One region of the Streptococcus sp. Marseille-P7376 genome, then DNA from elsewhere that is predicted to be linked to it. Evidence: riboswitches for the same ligand, from Rfam matches in the RefSeq annotation. Region 1 holds a riboswitch; the other holds the start of a gene.
The links. Region 1 has a riboswitch for preQ1 ahead of FZ952_RS06955 (QueT transporter family protein). Riboswitches for the same ligand answer to the same signal wherever they lie in the genome.

Region 1 (15,947 bases):
AATGTCTTCGGTCGCCTGGCCGCTGACAAAGCCTGCTTTCACCCCGCCATAGACCTCAGCTCCCTTCACCGCATCGCGCTCGGTATCATTGAAGAAGCCAATCCGCGGCATTTGATAAGCATTGTCTTTTTTAGCCTTATCCTGTGGCATCAGACCCGTTCCCATATCCCAGCCTTCTCCATAAAGCAAGATCCTCGGATCGATTTTATCCATTTCCTCACGGATTGCATTCATAGTCGCTACATCATGGATTCCCATCAAATCAAAACGGAAGCCATCAATATTGAACTCCTCAACCCAATAACGCAGCGAATCAATCATGAATTTGCGGAACATCTCGTGCTCGCTTGCTGTCTCACTGCCGACACCGGTACCATTTTGGAAGGAACCATTGGGATTCATCCGGTAGTAATAATCGGGAACAGTTGCCTGAAAAGCTGAGTCAAAAGTTGAATAGATATGGTTGTAAACTACGTCCAAGGTCACAGAAATGCCAGCATCGTGATAGGCCTGAATCATGGTTTTCAAATCTCGAATAACCTGACCTGGGTCATCTGGATTGGAAGAAAAACTGGTTTCTGGCGCATTGTAGTTCTGCGGGTCATAACCCCAGTTATAGGTGACTTGCCCATTTTCATCATAGTCCTTGTGACGGTCAGAGATCGGCTGGAGCTGAACCACATTGATCCCTAAGTCACAGATATAATCAAAGCCCGTCTTGTATCGCAATCGGTTCCTAGTACCTGTCTGACAAGCGCCTAAGAAGGTTCCTCGCAGGTTCTCTTCTACTCCGGAGCTGCTGGATTTGGTTAAATCCCGAATATGCATCTCATAGATGACTGCCTGATTAGGATTTTTTAGACGCCAGGTGGCTTTCTTACCTTGACAGACCTTAAACCCTGGAACAGTCTTGTCCTTTTCAGCAACAATAGCTGAGCGCTTACCATCTGGACTAGTGGCTATCGTATAAGGATCGCGGGTATGAAAATGTTGATTTTCAAAACTAACATGATAATGGTAGGCCTTGCCAGCTAGATCCTCTGGCACGTCAACCAACCAAACTCCAATTGTATTTTTAGCATGGTCGTGCGAGTAAGTTTCCCCCTTTTTCATAGGGAATTTTTTATAAATGGCTGCTTCATTGCTGGAAGATTCATAGACTACCAATTCGACATTTTTTGCTGTTGGAGCCCAGACTTTAAACAGGTTGGTCTGCCCCTGAAGACGATGACCAAGCCAACCTTGGTAACCCCAGCATTCATCAAAATAATCTGACCGCATAGCCACATCAAAATTATGAGGGCGGCGCTGTGAGTATTGGTGGCTGGTTGTAGCCGCCTGAAGGGAATAATAAACCTGATGGTCTCCTTCAATCAGCCATACTTCTGTTGGTAAATGAGCAGGCAATAAATCGATATGATAGTCACAAGACTGGCTGGACCAGTCCGAACGCTTGACAATCACATGGGCTTGCCCCAAAGGCTCCAAAGTTTTAAAAGATAGTTCTCCTTGAATACCGAAATAATCAAGTTTGGAAAAAGAAGCTTCTTTTCCCCATTTATTTGTCTGCCACTGCCACAAATCATAAGAAAAGTAATCTCCCTTAGGATTATGATAGTGAACAATGACCTTATAGTCTAACATTTTCATTAATCTCTTCATTTCTAAATTATTCTATCGAAAGAGCATTCTCATCAATTTCGTCTATATTTGCAAAAAATTCCAGATGATTATGCAAAACTTCAAGCTCTACTGGCGTATCGCCACCATACTCCCCATCTAGATTCAGCATAAACGGTGCTTTTTTGTCCAATACTTCTAGCTTCAATTTGCTGGTTTTAAGATACTCAACCTTGGCATCCGTCACATGCTGTCCACCATTAATCGCTTGTATAATCAAGCTAAGCATATCAAATAACTTAGCCGTTTTTACCACAATCAAGGTAAAATTCCCATCATCGAATTTTGTATCCGGAGCTAGTTTTTCAAAACCACCAATAGAATTAGTCAAGGCTACAAAGACAAGCGAAACCTTGCCCTCAAAAACACCATGATCATGCTCAATCCGTACCTTACGAGATTTGGAGCGAGGCAGCATTTTAGCCCCTTCTGCGACATAAGCCAGATAACCCAGACGGGATTTGACTTCACTAGGAACACTGTAAGTCAGCTCCGTTAGGGTACCTGCAGCAGCAATATTGATAAAGTATTTGCTGCCATAAGCTCGGCCGATATCCATCTGAATCGTTTGGTTTTTCTCAATAATGCGGGCAGCGGCTACCGGATCCCCCATCGGAATCTTCAAAGCTCGCGCATAGTCATTGGTCGTTCCGGTCGGGATAAAGGCCAGCTTGGGACGCACATCTAGAGAGGCAACTCCATTGACCACTTCATTAATCGTTCCATCACCACCGGCAGCAATCACCAAGTCAAAACCAGCCTTGGCTGCCCTTTCGGCTTCCCGCTGCGCGGAGAAGGGCTCTGGAGTCGTTTGGTAGGCGCTGGTCTCATAGCCAACATCTTCTAAAACGTCCAAGACTTCGGCAATATTTTTCTTGATAATCTCCTGCCCAGAAGTCGGGTTATAAATCAATCTTGCTTTTTTTATCTTGTTCTTCATACTCAGCCTCACAAGCCATCTAACCAATCTTCATCTCGAATCTCGACTCCAAGTTCTTGGGCTTTGGTCAATTTGCTGCCTGCATCACTGCCAGCTACCACCAAATCCGTCTTTTTAGACACACTTCCGGCAACATTAGCTCCCAAGCTCAGCAATTTTTCTTTGGCTTGATTCCGTGTTAATTTTTGTAATTTTCCGGTCAGTACGACTGTTTTGCCAGAGAGGACTGCATCAGCAGCTACTTTTTCACCTAGATAGTCTAAATTGACACCAGCTTCTTGCAGTTCCCGCAGCAGCACTTGGCTGCCTTCCTGCTCAAAGTAAGAATGCAGACTTTGAGCAATAACAGTCCCCAAACTGTCAATAGCTGCAATGTCTTCTTGATTGGCCTGAGAAAGTCTAGGAATGTCATGGAATTTCTCTAATAGAATCCGACTGGCCTTGCTTCCCACATGACGAATACCCAGCCCAAAGAGTAATTTCTCTGCTGAGTTATCCTTGGAAGCTTGAATGGCATGATACAACTTGTTGGCTGATTTTTCCTTAAAGCCGTCTAAGGTGAGCAAGTCTTCTACAGAAAGACGGTAAATGCTGGCAACATCCTTGACCAATTCCTTGGCAAAGAGCTTTTCGACAATCGCAGGGCCTAGGCCTGTGATATTCATAGCATCTCGGCTGGCAAAATGAGTCAAACCCTCCATGATTTGAGCGGGACAGAGAGGATTGATACAGCGCAGAGCCACCTCATCCTCAAAATGCAATAGCTCACCGCCACAACTCGGGCAGTGACTTGGGATTTCCACAGCCTCTTCTGACGCCCTCTTAGACTCGACCACACGCAAGACAGCTGGGATAATATCGCCTGCCTTATAGACAATAACTGTATCCTCCTTGCGAATATCTTTTTCAGATATGTAGTCCACATTGTGTAAGGTTGCTCGGCTAACTATCGTTCCTGCTAGCTGAACCGGCGTCAAGTTCGCCGTGGGAGTCACAACTCCCGTCCGTCCGACGGTCCAGTCCACAGACAAAAGCTGGGCTTCCTTTTCCTCTGCTGGAAACTTGTAGGCGATGGCCCACTTAGGTGCCTTGACAGTAAAGCCCAGCTCTTCTTGAACACTTAAGTCATTGACCTTGATAACAATACCGTCAATCTCATAAGGCAGACTATCCCGCTCCTGAGCAATTTTTTCGATAAACTCCCAGACCTGATCCATAGATTCCGCCAGAATATGAGTAGGATTGACTGAGAAGTCCAAAGATGCCAGCTTATTCAAAACAGCTTCCTGACTGGTTTCCTGAGTCGGACTGGCTTCTTGATAGAGGAAGGTAGCCAGTTTACGCTTGGCCACAACAGCTGTATCCAATTGGCGTAGGGTTCCAGCTGCTGCATTTCGCGGATTGGCAAACTCAGGCTCACCATTCTCCTGCCGCAGCTGGTTAACCGCATCAAAGGAGGCCTTGGGCATGTAGCATTCTCCGCGGACAGTCAAGTCAACAGGCTCTTTGAGAGTCAAGGGAATATCCTTGACCCGTTTGAGATTTTCCGTGATGTTTTCACCGACAGAGCCGTCTCCGCGCGTCGCGCCTGCTATCAAGACACCATTTTCATAGGTCAGGGAAATAGACAGACCGTCAATCTTGAGCTCGCAGAAGTAGGAAACGCTGGGAAATTCCCGACGCACCCGCTCGTCAAATGCCAGTAATTCTTCACGTGAAAAAGCATCCTGCAAACTAAAAAGAGGATACTGGTGTTGGTATTTTTCAAATCCTTCTAAAATCTTCCCACCAACCCGATGTGTAGGGCTGTCAGGCAGAATGTCTGTTGGGTACTTTTCTTCTAAGTTCACCAGCTCACGATAGAGCCGATCATACTCACTGTCAGATACGCTTGGACAATCACTGGTATAGTATTCATGGGCGTATCGATTAAGCAATTTGACTAATTCTGCAATTCTTTCTTTCATACTTCTATTTTATCATAAATGGGCGAAATCTTCCTCTATTTGTTCCTCACAATCCACAGGAAATTAAAAACAACCATACATTTTTATAGTTGTTCCTTGTAATCTATCTCGTCAAATCAATATGCTGAGACAGACGATTGATTAAAATCGCTCCAATTAGCAAAGAAACAAATTCTCCAGCCGCTGTCGTAAACCAAGTGAGGAAAAAGGGAAGACCTTGTAAGAGGTGCAGTTCCGCAGCAATGGTAAACATGGAAATAGAAAAGAGAATTGCAAAGCAGAAATGATCTAGCCGAATCAGATTATTAAGAATATATTGATTCTTGAATTTTTCAAAAAGAATAACACCTAAAGTCAAAAAAACTAAAGTGGAACCACCACCAACAAAGACATCTACGATACCAAAACTATATAAATTGGCAATCATGCAGCCTAAGGTCACCCCGATGATATATTTACGATGATAAAAGGCCATAAAGTTCATCATCTCCGAAATACGGAATTGATAAGCACCATAGCTAATAGCATTCAAAGGTGGGGTAATGGTCAAAGCTACATAGATCGCCGCAACTAAGGCAATCTGAGTCATGTCACGAACAGTTAGGTTTTGTTTTTTCATTTTTTCTCCTTTAGCGGTTTTCCCGCTTAAAATATGCTTGACGAAAGAAGCTAAGCGTCAAGGGCTGTATCCATCACTAACAGTAAGAAATGAAATAGGTCGGAGATTCTTTTAAAACAGCTCCTTCTCCCCACTCTCTCACATTGAGACACAGCCTTTCAAGTATAGCACAAATCCCGAAAATATGATAGACTAAGATCATGAAAGTTGTAATAAAAAAGTTTTTTGATAATGAAATTTTATCCTACCTGTTTTTTGGAGTAGCCACTACTGTGGTAGCTGTCGCGACCCGGATGCTGCTCTATACTCTGACCTCGAATGAAATCATTGCGACCATCATCGGAAATATCGCCGGTATCCTTTTTGCCTTTGCGACCAACGATACCATTGTTTTCAAGCAAAAAAGAAAGGGCTGGCCAGTCAGACTGATTAAATTCTTTATCGCTCGGCTCAGCACCCTAGGCCTCGACCTAGCTCTAACCATCATCTTTGTCAGCTGGTTCCCGCAAATCATCGGCCAATTTGTCAATAATGACATCAAGATGGTCAATACTGTCGAAACCTTCATTGCCCAAGTAGCTATTATCGTCCTCAACTATGTCTTCAGCAAGATTTTTGTTTTTAAAAGCAAGAAAAAATAATAGGCCATTTGAGAAGCTAATATGGAGGTTGTAATGCACTTTCGATTGGAAAATAGAGAATCGAAGAAAACACAAGAACTGGGAAATTTAATCAGAGCATATAATCAATCAAAGAGAGAACCGTCAAAAAGTGAACCTCTTAACATCTATGTCGAAGACGAACAAGGAAATCTAATTGCTGGTATGGTAGCCGAAACTTTTGGACATTGGCTAGAAATTGAATATTTGTATGTGCAAGAGGATTTCCGAGGACAAGGCATAGGCTCAAACATTTTGAATCGGGCAGAAAAAGAGGCTAGAGAAAGAAAGTGTAAATGTTCATTTGTGAACACCTATCAGTTTCAAGCACCGGATTTTTATAAAAAGCACGGTTATGAAGAAGTGTTTGCCTTAAAAGAATATCCCTATACCGGAGAAAGATATTATTATACAAAAGCGTTATAATCTAAGAGCTGAATTGTAAAAATCAGATGTATTACTGACAATTTCTTACGAAGAAGAGAAAATAGAGTTATGTTTAGACCAAAGCTGCTTTACCCTATAAAAGCAAATCTGGACCAGATTATTCTGATCCAGATTTTTTGATGATTAGATTTCCAGACTTGGATTTTCAGCTATCAGGTGAGTAATGTCACCCTTGACACCGAAATATTCCTCCACCAGAGACTGGAGTTCTTTCATGGCCGCTTGAGCACGCGCTGCCTGCTCTTCATTGATGGCCTCGATAACCAAAACAGCATCCTTGGTTCCTTCTGTCAGCATGGTTCGCTGAGCTTCTCGCCAGTTGAGACAGCGGCAGACGGCTCCCTCCTCATCATAGTAGATGATTTCCTCTGGGAGAGCAGGCGCATCACTCTCAGCTCCCAGTGGAAAGAAGGCTTCACCACCCTTGGCTTTCCCCAGATGAAGACCACCGACAATCTTGTCCAAATCCTCCCCACCACAGGGTACAGCATAAGAAAGGGACGCACTGTTATAAAGATCTACCAAAGGATTGATCGGATGAAACTCCCGTCCCTGACTGACCCGCTTGAGCAGGGCTTCAATGGAAGAACGGGCTCCCTTCTTAGTTTTAAACTTACTAAAAGCCTGCCGCCATTCCTGAATAACATCATTCTGGGTAAAAGTCTCATCTGGGATAAAGTCTTCAGCTCGCTTTGCTCCCTTATCTAGCAAGGATTTGAAGTAGGGATCCTTGCTTTCATCAACAGAATTGTCCAAACCCTTGACGACCATAATACTAATCTGAGCCTCTGGAAACAAAGTCCAAAATTCATTTTCAACTGTAATTTTCATGTTGCACCTCAATAATTTCTTTTCTGACCTTTTTTGACCAGCTCCCAGTCCTTGGTAATATTCTCTCGGACGCGAACCAGCATCTTTTCTAACTCTTTCCGCTCAGTTTCTGAAAAATTTTCCAACGAAACCTGCTCCGAATACTCGTTTTCCGCTAAGATAAAAGGATAGAGGGTCGCCCCCTTTTCGGTGACAAACCATTCCTTATTCTTGCGGTTAGTGGCAGCTGGGCGCTGTTCCAGTAAACCTTTGCCTTCTAGCTTCTTGACTGAGCGAGCCACCGTCGAGCGATCTACCTTGAGCAAATCCGACAGCTCCTCCTGGATAATACCAGGATTCTCCGCAATCCGCACCAGATAGAGATATTGTCCCCGCGCCAGATCTATGTCACGAAACTCCAGATTAGCTATGGAATCCAAAGCTCGGGCAATGATTCCAATCTCACGTAAAATCGACATCTCTCCTCCTTATGAAACTAGTATATCAACTTTTTATTGCAAATGCAATAAAAAGTTGATGTTTTCTAAAAAAGAAATGACTTTCTTTAAGAGAGCTATCACATTTTTATCATTTCTGTAGCGGCGAAAGCAATATAGACATTACCAAGCGCTTTTCCGACGCAAAAAGACGTACAGTTGTTACAACCGTGCGTCTGTCTGCCCTAATTATACTTTGACTTAACTAGAAAAATGAATCTGTTAGACTTGCCATCAAACAGTCAAAAAGATTCCAGAAATAACAGCCAGCCGTAAGTAAACATTAAACTCCATACAGCAGCAATATCTCTATTTATCCTCTACTACTTTCTCATTATCCATGAGAAAGGGCTTGGCCAGACCTTCTCCTGTGTAGTCTTTATATTTGGTCTGCAAGTATTTGTAGACATCTTCCTTGGTTGCAAACTTGATAGCCTGGTAAGGTTCTTCAAAGGTCAGCTTTTCGACAAATAAATATCCGTCTTTATCTGGAACCAAGACGCCGACATGCCCGATAAAGAGAGAATCACCGTCAAGATTGTCGTGGACAATGACAGAGAGCATCCTTGCCTTTTCGTTAAACTTGAACTGTTTGAAGTATTCCTCCATCTTCTTAGCGTGAACCTTGACATCTTGGGTCGCCTCAGTCTTGACTCTTGAGAATAGGATATTAAAGGCTTCCTTATCTTTGGTATCAAATAGCTTTCCCTTGTCAATCGCGTCATTATCTAAGAATAAAAGTTCATCATCCTTTGCCATTTGAGGGATTTCGATGCTATTTTTCAGCAAAGTATAAGAGTTAATTCGGCAATTTGTCCCGATAAAATCGCCCTTTTTTTCACGCCACAAGTTGCTGATTTTTTCTACATCATAGTCTGTTTTTGTGAATGTAGTGAAGTCTCCCGTTAATCCAGCAGAACCAACAATGCCATTGTAGTCATTGACTAGATTGACAAAGTTATCTACACTGTTTTTATCCAAGTCGGCAGCCAACAGACTCTTAACTTCTTCGACACTTTTTTGACTATTTAGATTTGAATAAGTCGCCTTCCATGGGTATTTTTCTGAGCTAGTCTGACCAACTGTTGGGTTCTCTTGACTGCCGTTTGATTGCTTTTGTGTCTTCCCACATGCAGCTAAGCCAAGAATTGCCAAAGTGCAGGCACTCATCAACATAATCTTTTTTACTTTCTTCATTCTTTCGTCCTGTTTACATTTTTACTATGGTAATTTTCAAAGATTCCTCTTGTTATTATATCAAGAAATACTAAAAAACAGAAAGGAAAAATCTATCTTAGATAGAAATTCTCTTAATATTGAAATCATATCTGAACTGAAAACTAAACTTGATAAACCAAACACAACCATCAACGAAGCTATTCCCCTAAGCCATAAAAAAATGACTGCAGTTGATAAAAGTGCAGTCACTTTGATTTATGAATTGATGAGCAAGGTAGAGTAGCCAACTCCAAATGCCAACTTAAAGAAAATGAATCGCTATACACTGGTAAGTCTACTTAATCTTGTGCTTGTTCATCTTTTCTTCAAAGATAGCTATCATGATAGCGCGCAATTCCTCACGCTCCTTTTCAGGAAGGTCTCCTGCTTGCTTAGCCACAGCGTAAAGTTCTGGGTATTGCTTGGCAACTCGCTCAACCGTCTTGGTCGTTGCATGCCCTCTAACAAGGAAGGGAATTCGCTTCAGCCATTCTTGTGGCACAAGAGCCAAAATCTTTTTAGCCGCTTCCTTATCGCTAATGACGGCTGTACTAAGCCCCTCTTTTATCTGCTCCTGCTCTTTTTCAGTAAAATCTTTTAATTCCATTCTGAACTCCTCTTTTCTAGTAAGTTACTTGCTAAGGACTCATTATACACCTAAGCAAAAAAAACTACAAATATATAACTTGAACAGGCTACTTTTAGATTGGATTTGGGGAAATCTGAATAGTTCTATTGACTATTCAAGTCAAATTCCAAAAATTAATTTGCAGCAGTTTCCAAATCTTCCACAAAAATTACAAATCCATTGGGTAAGATAAGCAGTTGTCCATCCGAGACTTGACAATGACTCACTAAATCAGCCGTGGCTCTGTCTAAAAGGTAATTCTCCTTAGACTGATTAAAAATCGCTCGAAGAATTTGGCCATCATGTTCCCAGTCTAAAGCCAGCACATCAGGCTTGATTTCTTCTAGACTATATTTCCCATTCTGGATAATGTCTGAAACACTCTTGCGAAGCCGAATCAATTTCTTCATGAAATCGAGCATGTCATTGCTATTAGATACACGTTCCCAAGGCATAACACGACGACAATCTGGATCTGGTCCCCCGGCTAACTCTAGCTCCGTTCCATAGTAGAAACACGGTGTTCCCCTTTGTAAAAAGAGGCAGGCTAGGGCAGACTTAACCAGTTGGACATTTCCCTTGGCAGTAGTCAAAATACGCTCCGTATCGTGCGAATCCAGAAGATTGAACATCACTTCCGAAATCTGCTGTCTATAATACATAGATTGACCATTGATCTCATCGATAAATTGACTGGTCTTCTTAACCCTACGCAAAAAATAATCCTTGATACTATCAGATAGGGGATAATTCATGACGGCGTGAAACTCATCGCCCTTTAGCCAAGGCTGAGACGTATGCCAAACCTCTCCCAGAATATAAAGGTCAGGCTTTTTAGCCAAGACAGCCTTACGGAAATCTCGCCAAAATTGGTGGTCCACTTCATTAGCCACATCCAGGCGCCAAGCATCAATATCGAAATGCTCAATCCAGTAGGTCGCAACGCTTAACAAATAGTCCTTCACTTCTGGATTTGCCGTGTTTAATTTTGGCATATAGCTGGCAAAGGCAAAGGTATGATAAGGGAGCTTTTTTGGATTTTCAAGCTTATCCTTTGTCACTGGGAACTCTTGAATATGGAACCAGTCTTTATAAACTGATTTTTGACCATTTTTGACAACATCCTGCCACTGTGGAGATTGGTCGCCGATATGGTTAAAAACAGCGTCCAGCATCACCTTCATGCCACGCTGATGAGCCTTCTCTACCAATTGGCGGAAGGTCTCCTTGTCTCCAAAATGTCTATCAATCTCAAAGTAATCTGTCGTATTATACTTGTGATTGCTAGGAGATTCAAAAATCGGACAGAGATAGAGTCCTGTGATTCCCAAGTCTTGTAAGTAATCCAGATGGTCAATAATTCCCTGTAAATCCCCACCAAAGAAATCTGTTCTTTGTGGGGCGTTAGCAGCATCCCAAGCTCGTGCTCCTTTCGGTGAAAGTTCAGGATTTCCATTGGCAAATCTTTCTGGGAAAATCTGATACCAAACTGTTTCTGAAACCCAGTCAGGAACCTGACAGCCATCAGTCTCATGGATATAAGGAAGCTTAAAGCCATTCCCCTCGTAATGAAGATTTTCTAGCGTGCTTTCAACACAACCCTTATCGCCATACAAGATACTCTGGCCTTGCTTATCCTTAAGTTCAAAGAGATACTGGAGTCGCGCAAAGCCAACCGAAACCTCCACTTGCCAATAATCAAACAAAGCATCAGAGCTTACTTTGACCATTTCCTTGCGGTCTTCATAATGGTCCTCGATAAATATAAAAGGATCTCCATAGTGCAAGGTGATGTTTTCAATATCTCCCTTTTTCGTTCGAATGCGAATGTGCATTGTCTTATCTTTATAAAGATAAGCATACTCCGACTCTGGCCTGTGGTAAATAGCTGACAATTCCATATTTTCTCTCCTAGATTTCTCTTTATAAACTCATCGCCACTTTGTGCAAACGATTTCACAAGGTTGTTCTAGTATATCACTTTAATAAGATGTTGGCAAGATATTGTTCTGGTTTTAGTATAGGAGGCTATCAGTTTATATTAAAAAGCCTTGAAATCAAGGCTTTTACTAGCAATAAATATTAACCAATAAAATGTGGTAAATAAAACAATTAACAGTATAAGTTTATACTTATTATCTTCTTTAAATGCACATCATTTATAACTATATGAAAGTGCTTCTTCTACTGCATTAATAATATCCAAAGTAAAATCTTTCTTTTTAATTTCTAAAGCACTAAGCATTTCTTTGTTTTTTCTAAAAGTTTTATATAAAAGTTTCTTATCTTTATCATCCAAATCAATTTTATAAAGAAGATTTGAAAGCGAAATAATTAATAGCTTAAAATCATTACACAGCGTTTCATCTGATTTTCTACCTTTCCAAGAAAGAAATCTATCAAAGTAATTATCGCTAAACTTTGGCTGTAATCCCATTTTGTTTCTTTGGTATTTCTAACATTAGATGTTTAGATTCTTCCATATTCGTTTCCTCCATTTTATCAATAATCTAAATAGTCAGTATCTTTATCTTCTTTACACATAATTGATTTTTATTCATTTTTTAAGTTTCTATTCTATCAAATAGTTTGATAATCTCAGAATCCGAAAATCCTAAGGTATATAGTTTTTCAAACAATATTTTTGTTAGCCTGTTCAAATGCTGATTTCTTAACTCAATTATTTTCTTCTCACTTTCAGTAACAAAATATCCTTTACTTCCACGACTAACAATCAACCCCTGTTTCTCAAGAACTTTTAATGCTTTTTGGACGGTTGCAGGATTACATTCTTCCATCTCTGCTAAAGTCCTTATGGGGAGGCGTCTGTTGCCCCGGTACATACTTACCTCTTAAAACAGTTGCTCTTATCACAGATGTTATTTGTAAATATGGATACATATTCACTTAACCTTTTTATTTTTCCTTCCTCGTATAAATTTCCAATAAGCAGAATACGGAATAACCGTAGCAAACAGAAGATAATATTTATTAGCAAACATATCAGGGGCTCCTTTTGCATTGAAATGAACAGGAATTTTCTCCGGGAGAAATATGCAAATAATAAATATTACAACAATCATTAACATCAACACCAAGACATCTTTTAACAGCCCAACTTTCATACAATTTTCCCTCCTTAAACTAAATAAAATTTGACTTGCTAACTTTTATATAAACTTCGCTTGAAATAACAAGTAAAGTAACTGATATTATCTGCAAAACCGGTGTTATCGGAAGATTTAAAAACCAATTAAGAAGAATTGGTGTAATGAGTGCAATTATCCCGACAAGTCCAGACACAATAACAGGCATGCTCTGCTTTACTACCATCATCTCGCTTTCCCATTCATAATTTGGATACTTTTTATTTAGGGAAATTCCTATCACTGTTATAAAGATCGAATAGCATATAGGAACAATTATTAGGTTAATAACTTGAATAAAGTTCATATCAAGTTTTAGCATAAATGCAAATATGGAAATCATATACCCAATCAAATGAAGTGTAAGGTTTACAGCTATCTTGGAATTTAAGATCATTTTTACCTTAACAGGAGAGCTTTGCAAAATCCAAATGTTTTTTCCTTCTAAAGATATCGCTGAAGCTGCCGGGCAACTGAGCGAGAGCATAGATGCAATAAATAATGGAGCAAAATTTGAGAGATATTCATTTATATTTTCTATCCCTGAAGACTCTCCTATTTGTTCTACAGAATTAAAAAGCAAAAATATACTAAAAACACATAAAAGTATTACACCAAGGCCTGCATTCAAGACCGCCATGTACGAGCTTAAAAAGCGTCCCATTTCTTTTTTATACAAGGAAAAAAATATTGATTTTCTATTATAATATTTTTTGTTATCACAATATCTTGATGTTGTTTTAGCAAGAGTATTAAGCAATCCATACTTCATCGAAACAATTTTTACAAATATATAAAAAAGTGCTGTTGAAAAAGCAATAAATGATCCCACTCCAATATACATTGAAAAATTTGTGTGTTGCATGAATAACCCGGATATTGGGTACAGTTCGGTAATTTGCTTAGAAAGCATGATCTCAATGCTGTCTTCATTACCTGATTTCATAGCTGACACTGCAATATATCCAATTATACCTATCATTGCAAATGAAAAGATTAGAGCAATAACATTTTTCCTCTTAAAATAAGACGAAACAGCCACAACAATGATTCCCATACATGCTGCTATGCACATAGGTATCAATGGAACAAAAATCATGGATGTAAAATACAATATAATCTGCAATACATTTAAGCTTCTGTTTAACACCCAAACAATGCCTCCCGGAAGCATAAATATAAATCCTATTAAAAAGTTCAATAAATACATAAACATAAACTTGCTACTTATAATGTCTAAGCTTTTTAAAGGTAGCGATAAAAGCGTTTCCATATCACGACTACCAAATAAAATTCCATTAGAATAAAATATTGTCAAAAATAATATTGAAAAACTTGATACCGCAACCATATAAGCTGGTATCAATTCCTGCTGTCCAACTTGCACCAGTGTTTTGGCTGTCATAATATTATAGACACAGAAAAATATAGCAAGAGTTATTATTCCAAAACTTGCAATAACAACAGAGCTTTGCTTTTTATTTCTCGGCTCTCTAATTTCGTTGATTGGAAAAAAATTTATCAATTGGGCTCTAATTAGTATCCAAATTTTGCTCATTATCTTGTACCTCCATGAAAAAAGTTTCCAAAGTTTTATCACCTTTGACTTCTTCTGTATTTCCGCTTGCGATTAACTTTCCATTTTTTATAATTGCAATTTTATTACATAATTTTTCTGCAACATCCAAAACATGTGTTGAAAAGAAAATAGCTCCTCCATCTGACACGCATTCGTGCATTACTTTCTTTAGTAGAAAAGCTGCTTTTGGATCAAGTCCTACAAAAGGTTCATCTAAAATTAGTAACTTTGGAGAATGCACCAGTGCAGAAATAATCGCTGTTCGTTGCTTCATACCATGTGAATACGAAGATATCATCCCCGAAAGATGCTTAGTCATTTCAAATAAATCACTATATTTTTGAATTCTTTCTCTGCGTATTTCAGTATAAATTTCAAATAAATCTGCAATAAAATTGATGTACTGAAAACCCGTCATATGTTCATATAAGTCTGGATTATCCGGAATGTATGCCATCATTTTTTTACAAATAACAGGCTCCTCTTTAATGGAATGCCCATTAATCGTTATACTTCCATTCTCAAAATCATGAATCCCAACTACTGCTTTTATTGTTGTAGTTTTTCCGGCTCCATTTGCACCAATGAATCCATAAATATCTCCAGACTGTACTGAAATGGATAGGTTATCAACAACTTTTTTGTCTCCATAAAATTTACTAAAATTATTTATCTCTAACATGCTTTTACCTCCATTGACAATTTGTCAGTTATCCTTTGAAATAATACCGATAGCTTTTTTAGCATTAGCTATCGGAACATTATTATTTTTACAAACATTCTATTCTTTTTCAATTGCTAAAGAGTTTTTTTGCATTTAAGCTTTGTTCAAGCATTATCTTAAATGCGTTTAAATACTCATTAACAGACTCTTTTTTTGAATATCTTATACTTATGTTATTTGAAACAAAAACATAAGCTGTCATAAGAAATTCCGCTGTTTCAGACGGATATTTTACAAAAAGTGTTTTTTCTGATATTCCTTGGTTTATTATCCTTTCAAAATATATTGTCAGTTTTTCAATAATCTTATGAGATAACTTATCTATCATATATCGATTTTCTTCAAGATCAACTGTTTTTTGTAACTCTGTTCCCTCTGCTGAAATATTTTCCGAAGATATAATTGTGGCATCTATAAAAGCTCTAATTTTTTCAATGGCGGTTTTATCTTCATCATAGACAATAACATGAATATCTTTCAATAATTTATCTGAATATTGTTCCACAAGACAATATAAGATATCTTCTTTATTTTTAAAGTGATAGTACAGCAAGCCTCTTGATATATTTACTTTGTCAACAATATCCTGAGTTGTTGTATTAGTATACCCTTGCTCTATAAAGAGTAGCATTGCAGCATCCATAATTTCAGCACGTCGTATTTCCGGTTCTTTCACATCTCGCATTTTATCCCTCCTATTTAAAGGATATCACGCAACTGACATTTTGTCAATTGTGTTTTCTCATTTCTCTTGAATTTTATGGTATAATATATTTACAATTTTAGAAAAATGCTTAATGCTTGCTTGACTTTTGTAGCAAGCACAGTAAGTGTACGGACACTTACGAAAAAATTGACGAGTCTGGGACAATAGTCCCTTTGCTACAAAAAAAGCAACGGATTTGCCGTTGCTTTTTGCATGGTTGCGATAGTCTTGCTAAAATAGAATTGCTCAATAAACCATTTAGAGAGGCTATTCCATGCACATTCACTATAACACAAATCAAACGACTTTACCACTAGAACTTGCTTG
Region 2 (15,947 bases), on a different contig from region 1:
CATGACCGAGGCTAAAACCCTCAAACCTATCAACTCCCGAATTCTTTATAATCTTGGGAAAATTTCCCGCTTTACTGGAAAAATTATCATTCCTTTCGGACTGGCTCTCTTCTTTGAAGCCCTGATGATAAAGGGACTGCCTGTCAAAAACTCTGTCATTACCAGCTCAACAGCTCTTTTGGGTATGCTGCCTAAGGGAATCGCCCTGCTGACAGTCACGTCACTTCTGACAGCTGTCATCAAGCTAGGTATGCGTAAGGTTCTTGTTCAGGAAATGTATTCTGTCGAAACTCTGGCTCGGGTGGATACTCTCTGTCTAGACAAGACTGGGACAATTACCCAAGGTAAGATGACTGTTGAAGCTTTGCATAGTCTGTCAGATAAGTTTTCTGATGAGACAGTCGGTCAAATCTTAGCAGCCTACATCCAAACCAGCGAGGATAATAACCCAACAGCTCAAGCAATCCGCAAGGGCTACAGCCACCTGGAGCACACCTACACTAGCAGCAATGTCATCCCATTTTCTAGTGACCGAAAATGGGGCGCTATGCATTTATCAAGTGTCGGAACCATCTTTCTGGGAGCGCCCGAAATGCTGCTGGACAGCAATCCTGCAGCGGTTGGAGAGGCTCAAAAACGCGGATCACGGGTTTTGGTACTGGCTCACAGCGACCAAGTGCTAGACAAACATAGCATCCAACTGCCTGAAGACATGACTGCTCTGGCTGTTCTGGAAATCACTGACCCTATTCGTGAGGGAGCGGCTGAGACCTTAGACTACCTGCGCTCTCAAGATGTTGACTTGAAAATCATCTCTGGTGACAATCCAGTGACCGTTTCCCATATCGCTAGTCAGGCTGGATTTGCCAACTACGCCAGCTACATCGACTGCTCTAAAATCAGCGATCAAGAACTGGTTGAGCAAGCAGAAGAAACAGCCATCTTCGGCCGTGTTTCTCCCCATCAGAAAAAACTGCTCATCCAGACTCTTAAGGCCGCCGGTCGGACAACAGCCATGACGGGAGATGGGGTTAATGATATCTTGGCCTTGCGTGAAGCGGACTGCTCCATCGTCATGGCTGAGGGCGACCCAGCAACCCGGCAGATTGCCAACCTGGTCCTTCTTAACTCCGACTTTAACGATGTTCCTGAGATTCTTTTTGAAGGCCGCCGGGTCGTTAACAATATCGGCCGAATTGCTCCGATTTTCTTCATCAAGACCATTTATTCCTTCATCCTAGCTATCATCTGTATCGCCAGTATCCTGCTAGGCAAGGCGGAATATCTCTTGATTTTCCCATTCATCCCGATTCAAATTACCTTGATTGACCAGTTTGTCGAAGGCTTCCCACCCTTTGTCCTCACCTTTGAGCGCAATATCAAGCCGGTTGAAAAACACTTCCTCAAACGCTCCCTGCAGCTAGCTCTGCCAAGCTCCCTCATGATTATCTTCAGTGTACTATTTGTCCGTATCTGGGGCAGCAGCCATGGCTGGAGCGACATAGAAATGGCAACACTGACCTACTACTTGCTAGGTAGCATCAGCTTCCTGTCAGTCATCCGGGCCTGCTTGCCACTTAACCTCTGGCGCAGCCTGCTGATTATCTTCTCTGTCTTTGGCTTCTATCTATCAGCCTTTGTCCTGCAGCACCTTTTGGAAATTGCAACACTGACAGCCACAACTTTGCCAGTCTATCTGATTCTCATGGTCATTTTTGGAATTGTCTTCATCGTCTGCACTATCAAGCAGAAATACAGATTTGATTAGGGGCTAGCTACAAAAGAACTATCATTTAAGATCATGTAAACATGCGAGAACCATCGCATGTTTTTTTATTTGATTGTTCAAAAACTTCCCATATTCCTTTGGAATCCTTGCTAAATCATGCTATAATGTTGGTATGACAGAAGCAAAATTAAAAGACGGAGAAAGAGTTAATCAGCTCTTTTCCACTGATATTAAAATCATTCAAAATAGTGAGGTCTTCAGCTACTCGGTTGACAGCGTTCTGCTTTCTCGCTTTCCCAAACTTCCCAATCGGGGATTAATCGTCGATCTCTGTGCTGGAAATGGGGCAGTCGGCCTTTTTGCCAGTACTCGCACTAAGGCTCAAATTATAGCTGTAGAGATTCAGGAACGTTTGGCCGATATGGCCCAGCGTTCCATTGAACTAAATGATCTTGCTCAACAGATGCAGGTTATCCATGACGACTTGAAAAATCTAGGAACCCACATATCTGGCAGCAAGGTTGACATCATTCTCTGCAATCCTCCCTATTTCAAGGTAGATGAGCGCTCTAATCTCAATGGCAGCGAGCATTATCTTCTAGCTCGTCACGAAGTCGCTACCAACTTAGAAGAGATCTGTGCTATGGCCCAGCGGGTGCTCAAGTCTAACGGCCGTCTAGCTATGGTTCATCGGCCAGATCGCTTTTTAGATATTTTAGCAACCATGACAGCTCACAATTTAGCGCCAAAGCGCATTCAGTTTGTCTATCCAAAGCAGGGCAGGGAAGCCAATATGCTCTTAATTGAGGCTATCAAGGACGGATCGCAGGACGGATTGAAAGTCCTACCTCCCCTCTTTATTCATGAGCAGGATGGCAGCTATACACCAGAAATTCACGAGATTTACTATGGAAAATAAAGCCTATATGTATGTCCTAGAGTGCGGAGACGGATCCCTCTACACAGGATATACCACCGATGTAGACGCACGGCTCAAAAAACATCAGTCCGGCAAGGGAGCCAAGTACACCCGCTCCCGATTGCCTGTTACTCTACTTTATCAGGAAGAACATCCCGACAAATCAGCAGCCATGTCAGCTGAAGCCCTCTTCAAACAGAAAACTCGACAAAAAAAATTAGCTTATATTATTAACAAACAAGGAAAGCATAAATAATTATTTAGAATGTTATCTCTGTCTACAACAATTACAATATGTAGTATTTTAAACAACATTTTTGTAACTTGCTAACTACACTTTAGAATAGTATAAACAAGTGTATAACGACATAGATATTTATATAAACTTCCGCTATTATAGCTAAACACCCCCTTCCTTTACAGGCAGGGGTTTTCGCTTCTCAAAACTTAGGAAATACTATAGAAGAATAGTCTTAACAAAACCGAATCCATGTTCGAAATAAACAAACTAAAACATAAATACTCTTTTTTATTAAAAAACTTTCATATTATTTTGTTTATATTTTAAAAGTATAGTATAATAAAATAAAGATTAACAGAAAACATGAGAAGGAAAGGAGCAGGTCTATGAAGGAAAGTCGACATAGAATTATTCTGCAGGAACTTGATCAAACAGGAGTTGTTTCTGTCAAGAGTCTTAAAGAATTGCTGAATGTCACAGATATGACGATTCGACGCGATCTGATTGATTTGGAGAAACAAGGGTTACTGACTCGGGTCCATGGAGGTGCTCATAAAAAAGTTAAAGACGGGTTCAATGAAGTTCCCCACACGGATAAAATCATGCTGAACATTGAGGAAAAGCAGATAATCGCCCAGAAGTGTGCCGATTTAATCGCCGATGGAGATACGGTTTTTATTGGCTCCGGAACGACAACGGCTCTTATCGGGGACTATCTTGATGGGAAAAATGTTAATATCGTTACGAATTCTCTACCAATTTTTGATAAATTAAAAGATAATCCACATTTTGATATTATTTTAATTGGCGGGCGTTATCGTATGAAGACTCAAACTTTCGTCGGCCAATTTGCAGTTGAACTTTTAAAAGAAATTAAGGTTTCCAAAGCTTTTGTTGGGGTCAATGGCATTGATGGACATAACGTTACTACTGCTAATGAGGAAGAAGGAAGCGCAGATGCGATTATTTTAAACAATGCGATTGAAAGATACATTGTAGCCGACAATAGTAAATTTGATAGTTATTCTTTTTATACATTTTATCGTTTAGATCATATCAATGCGATTGTCACAGATGATAAAATTTCCCCGAAAGTTAAGAATAAATATCAGATCTACACAGAAATTTTGTAATCAAAGTCATTAATCTAAAGCTGAGACGATTTTCAAAATAGAAAGTCGTCTTTTTCTATTGCCCCAAATACAGTTAATGATTGACTTAACTATCAGATCAGCTATTGACGATATTTTCACTGTACTATGGGCTCAAACAATCTCTCGGCTTATTTTGATGTCTCCCTACTTATTTTTTAAACCTAGAATAATCCTAGCTAACGTCCAGCATCAGCCTAGAAACTGCATTTGAAAAAATGATTTCCTTTGGGTTTTAAAGCAATACGAGCTAGATAGACAGAACTTTGAAAAAAGAAAAAAGCCCATCAATTAAATGATGGACTTGATTAATCGTTAAGATTATTTTACAGAATCCTTAAGTGCTTTACCTGCTTTGAAAGCTGGAACTTTAGAAGCTGGGATGATGATTTCTTCTTTGGTTTGTGGGTTGCGACCTTTGCGTTCTGCACGTTCGCGAACTTCAAAGTTACCAAAGCCAATCAATTGAACTTTTTCACCAGCTGCAAGGAATTCAGTAACTGCTGCAAATACAGCGTCAACTGCTGCTGCTGAATCTTTCTTTGTCAATTCTGTAGCTTCTGCTACTTTTGCAATCAAATCTTGTTTGTTAGCCATTTAACAAATCCTCCAAATTTTTTATGGGCTTATCACCCTAACAAGTATTATCATATCTAAAAAATGCCCTTAGGTCAAGTCTTAAACAGTTTTTTTCCAAATTAATGTTGATTTATTCGTAGCGAACCAATATTGCCCAAGCATTTTCCCCCGTATGCGTCTGAATGATCGAGCCTGTTTCCAAAACAGAAATCGTTTTCTTCACATAAGGCTGTAAACTTGCTTTCATTTCATTGGCTAATTCAGGGCTCCCTGAGTAAGAAATACCAATTTCAGCTACCTCCTTAGTCCTCAAAACATCAATTAAATCATCCAGCCATTTTTTAAAAGTTTTAGCTCCTCGTCCCTTTACCATTGGTTGCAAGCCATGATTTTTCATCTGCATTACGACACGAATATTAAGGAGAGAACTAATTAAACCTGTAACGCGGCCAATTCGTCCTCCCTTGACAAGGTTTTCTAAGGTAGAAACACCTATGTAGAGTTCCGTTTTGTCCTTAATTTCTGCTATTTTTTGTAAAATTTCCTCTAAGCTTGCACCAGCTTGAGCCATTTTAGCAGCTGCAACGACCTGGAACTTCATAGCTTGGTCAGTAAAAGAACTATCAATAACAGTGACATCAGCATTGGCCAATGTCGCACCTTGCCGTGCAGCTTCAACCGTTCCTGAAAGGGCATGGGACATGTGGATAGAAATAATCCGAGCATCTTCTTCAGCAAGAGCCTCAAAAACTTCTGCAAAAACTCCAACGGGAGGTTGGCTGGTCTTTGGTAGATTTTTACTGGTTTGCATGAGACGCAGAAACTCCCCTTCTTTCAGGTTTGTATCTGAATAAACCACGCCATCGACCATCACGGTCAACGGAACAACTGTAATATCCAATTCTTTCACAAGCTCTGGTTCAATCGTAATCGATGAATCAGTTACAATTTTGATTTTTGCCATAATTCCTACTCTAATCTTTACTTTATCTTACTATTTATAAAACATTATACCAAATTTTTTAGCTTTGCGGGGAAATTATCATGGAAAAGATAGTGAAAACCGCTATTATAGCTACATTCTTGAAGAGTGCAATCAAAACTAATAGTCTCGATTCTATCGTCCAGCTGTCACTCTCCTGCTTCATATCACAATAAGAAGTCTTTTTAGCTATATAGTCTCTCCCTTTATCGTAGCAACGGAGATTTCTGAAAACCTTCCTTTTTTGCTTCATTATTATACTGAGCATCTTAGAATAAACTTCATGACCTTTTTAAAACATTTTATGGTACAATAAAAAGAGTTTATTTTTGAAAGAATTAATAGAGGAAAACTATGACTGAAATCTACGATATCACCATTGTTGGCGGCGGGCCAGTCGGCCTCTTTGCCGCCTTTTATGCTCACATGCGAAAAGCCAGCGTCAAAATCATTGATTCTCTGCCTCAGCTGGGCGGACAACCCGCTATTCTCTATCCAGAAAAGAGGATTCTGGATGTGCCAGGCTTTACCAATCTGACTGGCGAAGAGCTGACACAGCGTCTGATTGAACAACTGGAGACTTTCCAGACTGATATTTACCTCAATGAAACGGTGCTGGATATTATAAAAAAGGATTCTGGCTTTACAATTGAAACGTCCAAGGGCCAGCATGAAACTAGAACCATTATTATCGCTATGGGCGGCGGAGCCTTTAAGCCACGGCCACTAGAGTTAGGCGATGCCGAAGCTTACAGCAATCTCCACTATCATGTCTCAAACATCAGCCAGTATGCCGGCCAAAAGGTTGTTGTTCTGGGGGGCGGCGACTCGGCTGTTGACTGGGCTCTGGCATTTGAAAAAATCGCTGAAACTAGCTTGGTGCATCGCAGGGACAACTTCCGAGCTTTAGAGCATAGTGTGGAAGAGCTCAAAGCTTCCAGTGTTGAGATTAGAACCCCGTTTGTTCCTAGTCGATTGGTCGGTGAAAATGGCAAGATTACCCACTTGGAAATCAGTCAAGTCAAGGGAGACGAAAGTCAGCTCCTACCACTGGATCATCTCTTTGTTAACTACGGTTTTAAATCTTCTGTCGGCAATCTCAAAAATTGGGGCTTGGAACTCAATCGTCACAAGATTTTGGTCAACAGCAAGCAGGAAACTTCTATATCAGGTATCTATGCAGCTGGTGATTGCTGTTCCTATGAAGGAAAGATTGATTTAATTGCAACGGGTCTGGGCGAAGCTCCTACCGCTGTCAACAATGCCATTAATCATATCTATCCCGACCAAAAGGTCCAACCCAAACATTCTACAAGCTTATAAAAAACAGCTGCCGAGCTCATGCTCAGCAGCTGTTATAATTCATCTGCGATTTTATTTATTTTTCTTAATCGATGATTGACACCGCTCTTAGTCAGTGGCTGGTTCAGACTATCAGCCAGCTGTTGAATGGAGTAATCCGGATGCTGGATACGCAGCTGGGCTACTTCCTGCAGGTCCACTGGCAACTGTTCAATACCTATGCTATCAATAATTTTGATAATATTATTAATCGTCTTCATACTGGCCGTCACTGTGCGGGCAATATTGGCCGTCTCCGCATTGTTTGCTCGATTAAGATCATTGCGCGCTTCCCGCAGGAGCTTGATAGACTCAAACTCAGCCATGGCTTCCATAGCTCCAATGACAATGAGAAAATCCATAATATCCTCAGCTCGCTGCAGATAGGTCACTGCCCCCTTCTTACGCTCAATCGTCTTGGCATCCAGAAGAAAACGGCGCATCAAAGCAGCCAGATCCTCAGCATGATCCAGATAAACGGACAGAATTTCCAGTTGGTACTTGCCTGAGTCTGGCTCCCGCATACTACCACTAGCCAAAAATGCTCCCCTCAGATAGGAGCGACTGGCTTCGTCATCTGACAGAATAGCCTGGTCAATCCCTACCTCGATACCAAAAAAGGAGTCAGCCAAGTGTAGGTCAGATAGGATTTCTTCCACTTTCTGATCCAGAAATACTGTATAAACACGATTCTTGCGCAGATTGGTCTTCTGATGGTGGCGGATTTCTGACTTGACCTGATAGATGTCTATCAGCAGCTCGTAGATATGTCGGGCAATTTTGGCATTTTCTGTTGAAATGGATAAGGTAAGGCCAGACGAAGAAATTCCCAAACTACCAGCCATCTTGATGATAGCAGCCAACTCGTTTTTGTCTTTTACAGCTAAACTTAAAAGCTCTTCTTTGACTTTAACTGTAAAACTCATTTGCGCACCTGTATAATCTGCATCAACTCATCAACGACTAACTCGCCATCGTGAAAAGCTCCGCCATTTTCCAAACGAAGAAAATTCGAAGAAATAACGCGCGGAACTTGCTCCTGCAACCCTCGAAAATCGTGGTCAACCTGCACCAGATATTCATCAAATTTATTGCTGTTCATATACTCACGCGGGACCGACTCGATATTGACCAAGACAGTATCAATGAACTTTTTGCCCAGATGACGATGTAAAACTTCAACATGATCGCTATCTGAAAAGTGCTCGGTTTCGCCGCGTTGAGTCATAATGTTGCAGACATAGGCTACTTCTGCCTTTGTGTCTAGAAGGGCTTGACCAATTTCCTCAATAACGAGATTAGGTAAAATGGAAGTAAAGAGGGAACCTGGTCCCAGAACCACCATATCGCTTTCCAAAATGCTCTCGACCACCTTTTTACTAGCCGCAGGCTTCTTATCATCATAAGTATTGGTCACATAAACTCGCTCAATCATCCCGCTCTTACTAGCCAGATTACTCTCACCGACAACTTCCGTTCCATCGGTAAAAACAGCATGTAGAGTCAGGGGATTGTCACTAGAAGGATAGATTTTACCTGTCGTATGGAAAAACTTGGTCAGAAGCTGCATGGCGTTATAGGTTGAGCCCTGCATTTCGGAAATGCCGGCAATAATCAGATTCCCCAGAGGATGACCTGCCAGAACTCCGTCTCCTTCAGCAAAGCGATACTGGAAGACCTTCTCATAGAACTTTGGCATGTCAGACATGGCTACAAGAACATTACGCAGGTCGCCCGGAGGAGTCAGCTGCTGAATGTTTTTCCGTAGCTCGCCAGAACTGCCGCCGTCATCTGCTACTGTGACAATAGCTGTGATTTCCACTTCTTTTTTCCGCAGACTGTCTAAAATAACCGAAATTCCTGTTCCACCGCCGATGACTGTGATTCTTGGTTTTCTCATGAGCGGTTCACCGTTTCCTTCCGACGATTTTTATCGCGATGGCTGGCATTAACTGGCCAGCTTTTTGCCAAATCATCCGCTAAACGCTGAGCGAAAGCTACGCTACGGTGCTGTCCGCCCGTACAGCCGACTGCGATGGTCAGCACAGATTTTCCTTCCTTCCGATAACCCGGCAAAATCGGCTCAATCAAGCCCAGTAGATGCTGATAAAATTCTTCTGACTCAGCATGGTTCATGACATAGTCGAAGACATCCTTGTCTAAGCCTGTCTGATTGCGCAGTTCGGGCTTATAGTAGGGATTGGGCAGGAAACGTACATCAAAGACCAAATCTGCATCCAAAGGCAGACCGTATTTGAAACCAAAACTCATGACCTCAATGCGGAAACTGTGCATCTCGTTCTGATTTGAAAACTGCTCAGAGATAGTCTTTCTGAGCTCCCGCGGCGTCAGGTCTGTCGTATCCACGACATTTTGACTGAGATTCTTCAGAGGGGCTAAAAGCTCGCGCTCCAGCTTAATCCCATCTAAAATCCGACTGTCTGCTGCCAGCGGATGGCTACGGCGGGTTTCCTTATAACGGGCCACCAACTCCTTGTCAGCCGCATCCAAAAATAAAATTTTAAAATCAATTTCCGTACTTCTTTCCAGCTCATCCAAAATATCCTGAATCTCCAAAAAGAAGGACCGGCTCCGCATATCAACAACCAGAGCCAACTTGTCATTATCTGTGGTTCCTTCGACCAACTGCAAAAACTTTGGCACTAGAGTCGGCGGCATATTATCAATCGTAAAATAGCCCAAATCCTCAAAAGACTGGATAGCAACGGTCTTTCCAGCACCGCTCATTCCTGTCACAATCACTAATTGAATCTTGTGTTCAGTCATTCTTTCTCCTTTCTCTAACCTATCATGTCTAAAAAGGGACAGAAAACTTTTCCCAGCCCCAATCATTTATTCCACAATTTCAGCAATGACTTCGATTTCGATTTTAACATCACGAGGCAAGCGAGCAACCTCTACTGCCGAACGAGCTGGAAACTCGCTCTTAAAGGCTGTCTTGTAGACTTCATTAAATGGCACAAAATCATTGATGTCACTCAAGAAACAGGTCGCCTTGACCACATGGTCAAAATCTGTTCCAGCTGCTTCTAAAATGGCTCCTACATTTTTCAGAACCTGCTGGGTCTGCTCCTCAATCGTTGTTCCTACAATTTCTCCTGTCTCTGGTGACAAAGGAATCTGACCGCTGGCAAATAAAAGGTTACCGACGATTTTTCCTTGGACATAAGGCCCGATTGCCGCTGGTGCTTTATCTGTTTGTACTATTTTTGCCATCATAATCTCCTCATTTCTTTCATCTTATTATATCATAAAGTCAAAAGACTGACTATTCTTGTCCTCCTTCCCATTGACTTTTAGGCAATTTTTCATTATGATAGTAAATGCATAATTCAAAACACTTGTTTTGGACTGGTTCGCAAACTTCCCAGTATAAAAAACTAAGTACCCTTATATTCTAAAGTAATGTAATTGCACATAGTTTTTTCTGGTGTCCTGCCGCTTTGGCAGAACTAACTGAGAGGTTGAGACGGAGGTTTCAGCCTTATTTTATTTCTCAAATGGGGGACCTATGAAAAGAAAAGTTATTATTGACTGCGATCCTGGCATAGACGACAGCCTAGCTTTGCTCTATGCCCTGCAACACCCTGACTTAGAGGTCGTAGCTTTGACCATAGTCGCTGGAAATGTCCCAGTGGAACTGGGCTTAGAAAATGCTTTCAAAATATTGGAGAAACTGAATCGACTAGATATTCCAGTTTATGCAGGAGCCGACAAGCCCTTGGTTCGTAAATTCGTCTCCGCTCAGGATACCCACGGCATGGATGGGTTGGGGGAAAGCGGGATAGCGAGAAGTAGCTCTATCAAAGCCCAACCACAAACAGCCTATGACTTTCTGGCAGACTATTTTCAGACCAATAATGATACTTCTATCATCGCGCTGGGGCCTTTGACCAATATTGCCTTGGCTCTTAGGAAAAATCCTAAACTTGGTCAGCAACTAGACCGGTTTGTCAGCATGGGAGGCAGCTACAAATCGCACGGCAACTGTTCACCTGTGGCCGAATACAACTACTGGTGCGATCCGCATGCAGCGCAAGAAACCTATGAAAAACTTGGAAAAAAGATTGAAATGGTCGGTCTAGATGTCACTCGAAAAATTATTTTGACTCCCAATCTCTTGGAGTATATGCGTTTTATCAACCCTGAAGTCGCTGACTTCATCGGGAAAATCACTCGTTTTTACTGGGATTTTCATTGGGAGTATGAACATATCATCGGCTGTGTCATCAACGACCCATTGGCCGTTGCCCATTTCCTGCATGAAGACCTTTGCCAAGGATTTGACTCCTTCGTCGATCTTGCAACGGAAGGTATTGCCATAGGACAAACGCTAGTTGATGCCTATCATTTTTATAGTAGGGAAGCCAATGCTAAGGTGCTGACCCAAGTAGACATCCAACTCTTCTTTCAGGATTTTCTCTCCGTGATACTCAACACGTCAAAGGGAATCATCTACCAAGATCTAGAAACTTTAAACTTAGGATAAGATTATGAAAAAAACATCACCCTTTATCATCACATTTACAGCTATCTGCATCGCTCTAAACTATGTCGGTGCCAACATCGCCCTTTTTCTAAAACTTCCTATTTATTTGGATACGTTTGGAACGATATTAGCCAGCCTTGTTTTAGGACCTATTTTCGGAGTAGGAACTGCGGTTGCCAGTGCTCTGATTAGTGCTTTTACAACGGACATTTCTGCTATATATTTCTCTCCAGTAGCCATTCTTTTGGCTCTGCTCGTCTCAATCTTTTTCACTTCTGATTCAAAACCCAGACTAAACCTCTTCTGGAAATCTTTTATGGTTTCCCTGCCAGCCACTGCCTTGGCCTCTCTGATTACCGTCATTGTCTTCAAAGGGATTACTCCAAGCGGTTCCAGCCTCATCGTTCAGGGCTTGCATGGCTTAGGCTTAGATTTGGTCACCAGTACTATCATCGTCCAAGCACTGACTGACTATGCAGACCGACTTCTCGTTATCGGAGTCAGTCTGGTCTTCATTCCACAACTCAAAAAGGTTAGTCCTAGAATCTTTGCAAAATATACTAATATTTAAAAATGCATTTGAATTACCAAAAACAACAGTACTAATTTTGTACTGTTGTTTTTGGTAATCTCTTCTAAATTTCCCTTTTTAAAATTCCTCTGATGAGTTACCTACTTCCGCTACGGTTTAGTCCGTCTTCTCTCAAGATTGAAATTAAAGAGTTTAGAAAAAGTTTGCAGTGCTCAAATGAGATGCTTATTACAATTGAAATTTATCGGCACTTGCTTCCTGTGTGCAAAGAATTTCTTTCTTTATTTATATAGAGGACTAGCAAATCCGCGGATATTCCCGTGACCAATACGATAGGTTTTGCGTTGCACCTGATTATTGGTACTGTTTCCTTCGATAGTATGAATAATGCCATTCTCCACTTTCTCTACAATACCAATATGATCCGCCCAGCCGTCATTTTGCTGGCTGTTTTGATCCCAGTTAAAAGTGATGATATCGCCTGCTTTAGGTGTTGAATTCCCATCTTCATTCCAAATACCCAAGCGTTTGAAAATTTGAATATGACGTTCTACTCCGCACTCGCGACCGATAAGTTCACTCAAACCCTGTCTTTGGAAAACCACAGTGACAAAAATATCACACCAGTCATCCGTTTCCTTGACAGCATATCCCACTGGCAATGGACGAATGCGATTATAATCCGCCACTAACAGACGGTGCTGCTCGCTGCCCCCCTGAACACCAACAAGTGCTGCTGCTGACTGTACGACTCGATCTCTCTGCCCCTTTATCTGAGGATCTAATTCATGATTTCCTACATTGAAACCATCGGTAGTTCCGTCAGTGTAGTCAATATAAGCATGAGTGATGTAATCTCCTTTAAGAAAATAATGGTTAGCCGAATTAACGACAACTTCTGTACTATCACCAGTCGGAGCTGTCTTATACCAATGAAGATTACCTTGATTTTTTTCAGACCAAGCAGCAACCCGTATATTTTTAATCTCTTTAGCACCAGGAGGACGATTTACAACAACTCGGTAAACTCCCTCTGTCTGTCTTACATCTTTTATTTCAACTTTTACACTTGGAATAGAATCCGTGCGAGTAACGGTCAATTTTGTTCCGCCGACACCGACCATCTGACCATCATCTTGGACATAGTACAGGTGCACACTGTAGTCACCGACAGAATTCTTGTGCTCGCTGGCACGAACGGTAAACTTATAGGTACCGTCAGACTGTTTCTGAGCCTTGTGCCAAATCAGATCATCCTGACCGTGTTCATGCGACCAAGTCGGAAGCAAGACCTCACGAATCCCCTGCGGGCTGGAAACCTGAGAAACAATCACATCAAAGGTACCCGTCTTAGGATTGTTATTGGCAATCGTCAGCTTACCCTCTGGCTTTCCGATCGAAACCTTGGTGGTGGTTCCGCCGACACCGACCAGCTGACCATCATCTTGGACATAGTACAGGTGCACACTGTAGGCACCGTCAGAATTCTTGTGCTCGCTGGCACGAACGGTGAACTTATAGGTACCGTCAGACTGTTTCTGAGCCTTGTGCCAAATCAGATCATCCTGACCGTGCTCATGCGACCAAGTCGGAAGCAAGACCTCACGAATCCCCTGCGGGCTGGAAACCTGAGAAACAATCACATCAAAGGTACCCGTCTTAGGATTGTTATTGGCAATCGTCAGCTTACCCTCTGGTTTTCCGATCGAAACCTTGGTGGTGGTTCCGCCGACACCGACCAGCTGACCATCATCTTGGACATAGTACAGGTGCACACTGTAGGCACCGTCAGAATTCTTGTGCTCGCTGGCACGAACGGTGAACTTATAGGTACCGTCAGACTGTTTCTGAGCCTTGTGCCAAATCAGATCATCCTGACCGTGCTCATGCGACCAAGTCGGAAGCAAGACCTCACGAATCCCCTGCGGGCTGGAAACCTGAGAAACAATCACATCAAAGGTACCCGTCTTAGGATTGTTATTGGCAATCGTCAGCTTACCCTCTGGTTTTCCGATCGAAACCTTGGTGGTGGTTCCGCCGACACCGACCAGCTGACCATTATCTTGGACATAGTACAGATGAACACTGTAGTCACCGACAGAATTCTTGTGCTCGCTGGCACGAACGGTAAACTTATAGGTGCCGTCAGACTGTTTCTGAGCCTTGTGCCAAATCAGATCATCCGAACCATGCTCATGCGACCAAGTCGGAAGCAAAACTTCACGAATCCCCTGCGGGCTGGAAACCTGAGAAACAATCACATCGAAGGTGCCCGTCTTCGGATTGTTATTGGCAATTGTCAGCTTACCCTCTGGTTTTCCGATCGAAACCTTGGTGGTGGTTCCGCCGACACCGACCAGCTGACCATTATCTTGGACATAGTACAGATGAACACTGTAGTCACCGACAGAATTCTTGTGCTCGCTGGCACGAACGGTAAACTTATAGGTGCCGTCAGACTGTTTCTGAGCCTTGTGCCAAATCAGATCATCCGAACCATGCTCATGCGACCAAGTCGGAAGCAAAACTTCACGAATCCCCTGCGGGCTGGAAACCTGAGAAACAATCACATCGAAGGTGCCCGTCTTCGGATTGTTATTGGCAATTGTCAGCTTACCCTCTGGTTTTCCGATCGAAACCTTGGTGGTGGTTCCGCCGACACCGACCAGCTGACCATTATCTTGGACATAGTACAGATGAACACTGTAGTCACCGACAGAATTCTTGTGCTCGCTGGCACGAACGGGAAACTTATAGGTACCGTCAGACTGTTTCTGAGCCTTATGCCAAATCAGATCATCCTGACCGTGCTCATGCGACCAAGTCGGAAGCAAGACCTCACGAATCCCCTGCGGGCTGGAAACCTGGGAAACAATCACATCAAAGGTACCCGTCTTCGGATTGTTATTGGCAATCGTCAGCTTACCCTCTGGCTTTCCGATCGAAACCTTGGTGGTGGTTCCGCCGACACCGACCATCTGACCGTCCCCTTGTATGTAATACAAATGAATGTTGTATTCACCAGTCGAACCTTTATGATTCGCCGCATTGACAGTCAATTTATAGGTTCCATTGGCTTGTTTTGCTGCAGTATACCAAACAATATCATCTTGACCATTCTCAGTAGACCAAGTTGGAAGCTTAATTTCCTGAATTCCATGTGGTGCTGAAACTTTGGAAACGATGACATCAAAAGTACCGGTTTTGGGGTTATTATTTTGAATACTAATCGTACCCGTCAGTGGTTGCTTAGCTAAAGCAGACTTGGCTGTAAATCTACCAGAATAGTCAATACTCTGGTCGAAAACATGCTTGCCTGCTAATAACTCCGCCTGAGAGGTGAATTGCCAAGCCCCTGATCTGCTATTGTATTTCAGGCTTCTAGCATCTTTTGCACTTAGTTTTGGTGCTGGATATTGGGCAATCCAAAAATTATCAAGGCCAAACAAAGCTGTATTTACTGGTCCTTTTTGGCGCAGGTTGTTTTGGTCGACCCAACTAGCACTAGTATAGTACATTAAGTTCTTATATCCGTGTTTGCGCATTTCATCAGCCCAAGCTTGAGTATGCTGGTTGATTCCGTTTTGCATTTTCGGATCTTCCATGTCATTGACCATGACCGTATTTTTGGGCAAGCCCAGCCTATTGGCGAATGCAGCATAATAACGGGCTTCCGCTCTCGCTTCTGAATCGCTAGTGTAATGCGAGAAGGCATAGGTCGAGACTTGCAGACCGGCTTCTTGCGCATTTTTCACTTGTGATTCAGCAAAAGGATTTGTATAAGTCGTTCCTTCTGTCAGTTTGACAACAACACCGCCGACACCTTTTGCTGCCAATTGACGATAGTCTTCCACACTGATATAGCCGTTGTGACTACTCACATCCACAAAGGAAGAACCTTTAATGTCCGCTTGAGGATTGCTGCGAGCTGTTTGTCCTGACGGAGGAGCGCTATAAAACACT

Region 2: another riboswitch for preQ1. It lies ahead of FZ952_RS01350 (nucleoside hydrolase); the one in region 1 lies ahead of FZ952_RS06955 (QueT transporter family protein).

The regions. Positions count from the first base shown of each region.
Region 1 is NZ_CABPTS010000011.1:53,530-69,476, forward strand. It holds gene pulA (type I pullulanase) at 1-1,644, opposite strand, end outside; gene FZ952_RS06945 (diacylglycerol kinase family lipid kinase) at 1,670-2,620, opposite strand; gene ligA (NAD-dependent DNA ligase LigA) at 2,629-4,587, opposite strand; gene FZ952_RS06955 (QueT transporter family protein) at 4,691-5,206, opposite strand; PreQ1 riboswitch class II at 5,204-5,298, opposite strand; gene FZ952_RS06960 (GtrA family protein) at 5,407-5,847, shown strand; gene FZ952_RS06965 (GNAT family N-acetyltransferase) at 5,881-6,291, shown strand; gene FZ952_RS06970 (B3/4 domain-containing protein) at 6,436-7,143, opposite strand; gene FZ952_RS06975 (MarR family winged helix-turn-helix transcriptional regulator) at 7,152-7,601, opposite strand; gene FZ952_RS06980 (DUF4300 family protein) at 7,929-8,816, opposite strand; gene FZ952_RS06985 (hypothetical protein) at 9,133-9,444, opposite strand; gene FZ952_RS06990 (glycoside hydrolase family 13 protein) at 9,600-11,366, opposite strand; gene FZ952_RS06995 (hypothetical protein) at 11,621-11,902, opposite strand; gene FZ952_RS07000 (GntR family transcriptional regulator) at 12,030-12,263, opposite strand; gene FZ952_RS07005 (DUF1648 domain-containing protein) at 12,369-12,590, opposite strand; gene FZ952_RS07010 (putative ABC transporter permease subunit) at 12,610-14,169, opposite strand; gene FZ952_RS07015 (ABC transporter ATP-binding protein) at 14,144-14,872, opposite strand; gene FZ952_RS07020 (TetR/AcrR family transcriptional regulator) at 14,982-15,599, opposite strand; partial or broken gene FZ952_RS07025 (transposase) at 15,895-15,947, shown strand, end outside.
Region 2 is NZ_CABPTS010000001.1:290,098-306,044, forward strand. It holds gene FZ952_RS01295 (cation-translocating P-type ATPase) at 1-1,768, shown strand, start outside; gene FZ952_RS01300 (tRNA1(Val) (adenine(37)-N6)-methyltransferase) at 1,902-2,648, shown strand; gene FZ952_RS01305 (GIY-YIG nuclease family protein) at 2,638-2,904, shown strand; gene FZ952_RS01310 (DeoR/GlpR family DNA-binding transcription regulator) at 3,276-4,022, shown strand; gene FZ952_RS01315 (HU family DNA-binding protein) at 4,362-4,637, opposite strand; gene FZ952_RS01320 (DegV family protein) at 4,750-5,583, opposite strand; gene FZ952_RS01325 (NAD(P)/FAD-dependent oxidoreductase) at 5,956-6,924, shown strand; gene whiA (DNA-binding protein WhiA) at 6,957-7,868, opposite strand; gene FZ952_RS01335 (YvcK family protein) at 7,865-8,842, opposite strand; gene rapZ (RNase adapter RapZ) at 8,839-9,729, opposite strand; gene FZ952_RS01345 (RidA family protein) at 9,796-10,179, opposite strand; PreQ1 riboswitch class I at 10,309-10,353, shown strand; gene FZ952_RS01350 (nucleoside hydrolase) at 10,475-11,452, shown strand; gene FZ952_RS01355 (LytS/YhcK type 5TM receptor domain-containing protein) at 11,457-12,023, shown strand; gene FZ952_RS01360 (GBS Bsp-like repeat-containing protein) at 12,266-15,947, opposite strand, start outside.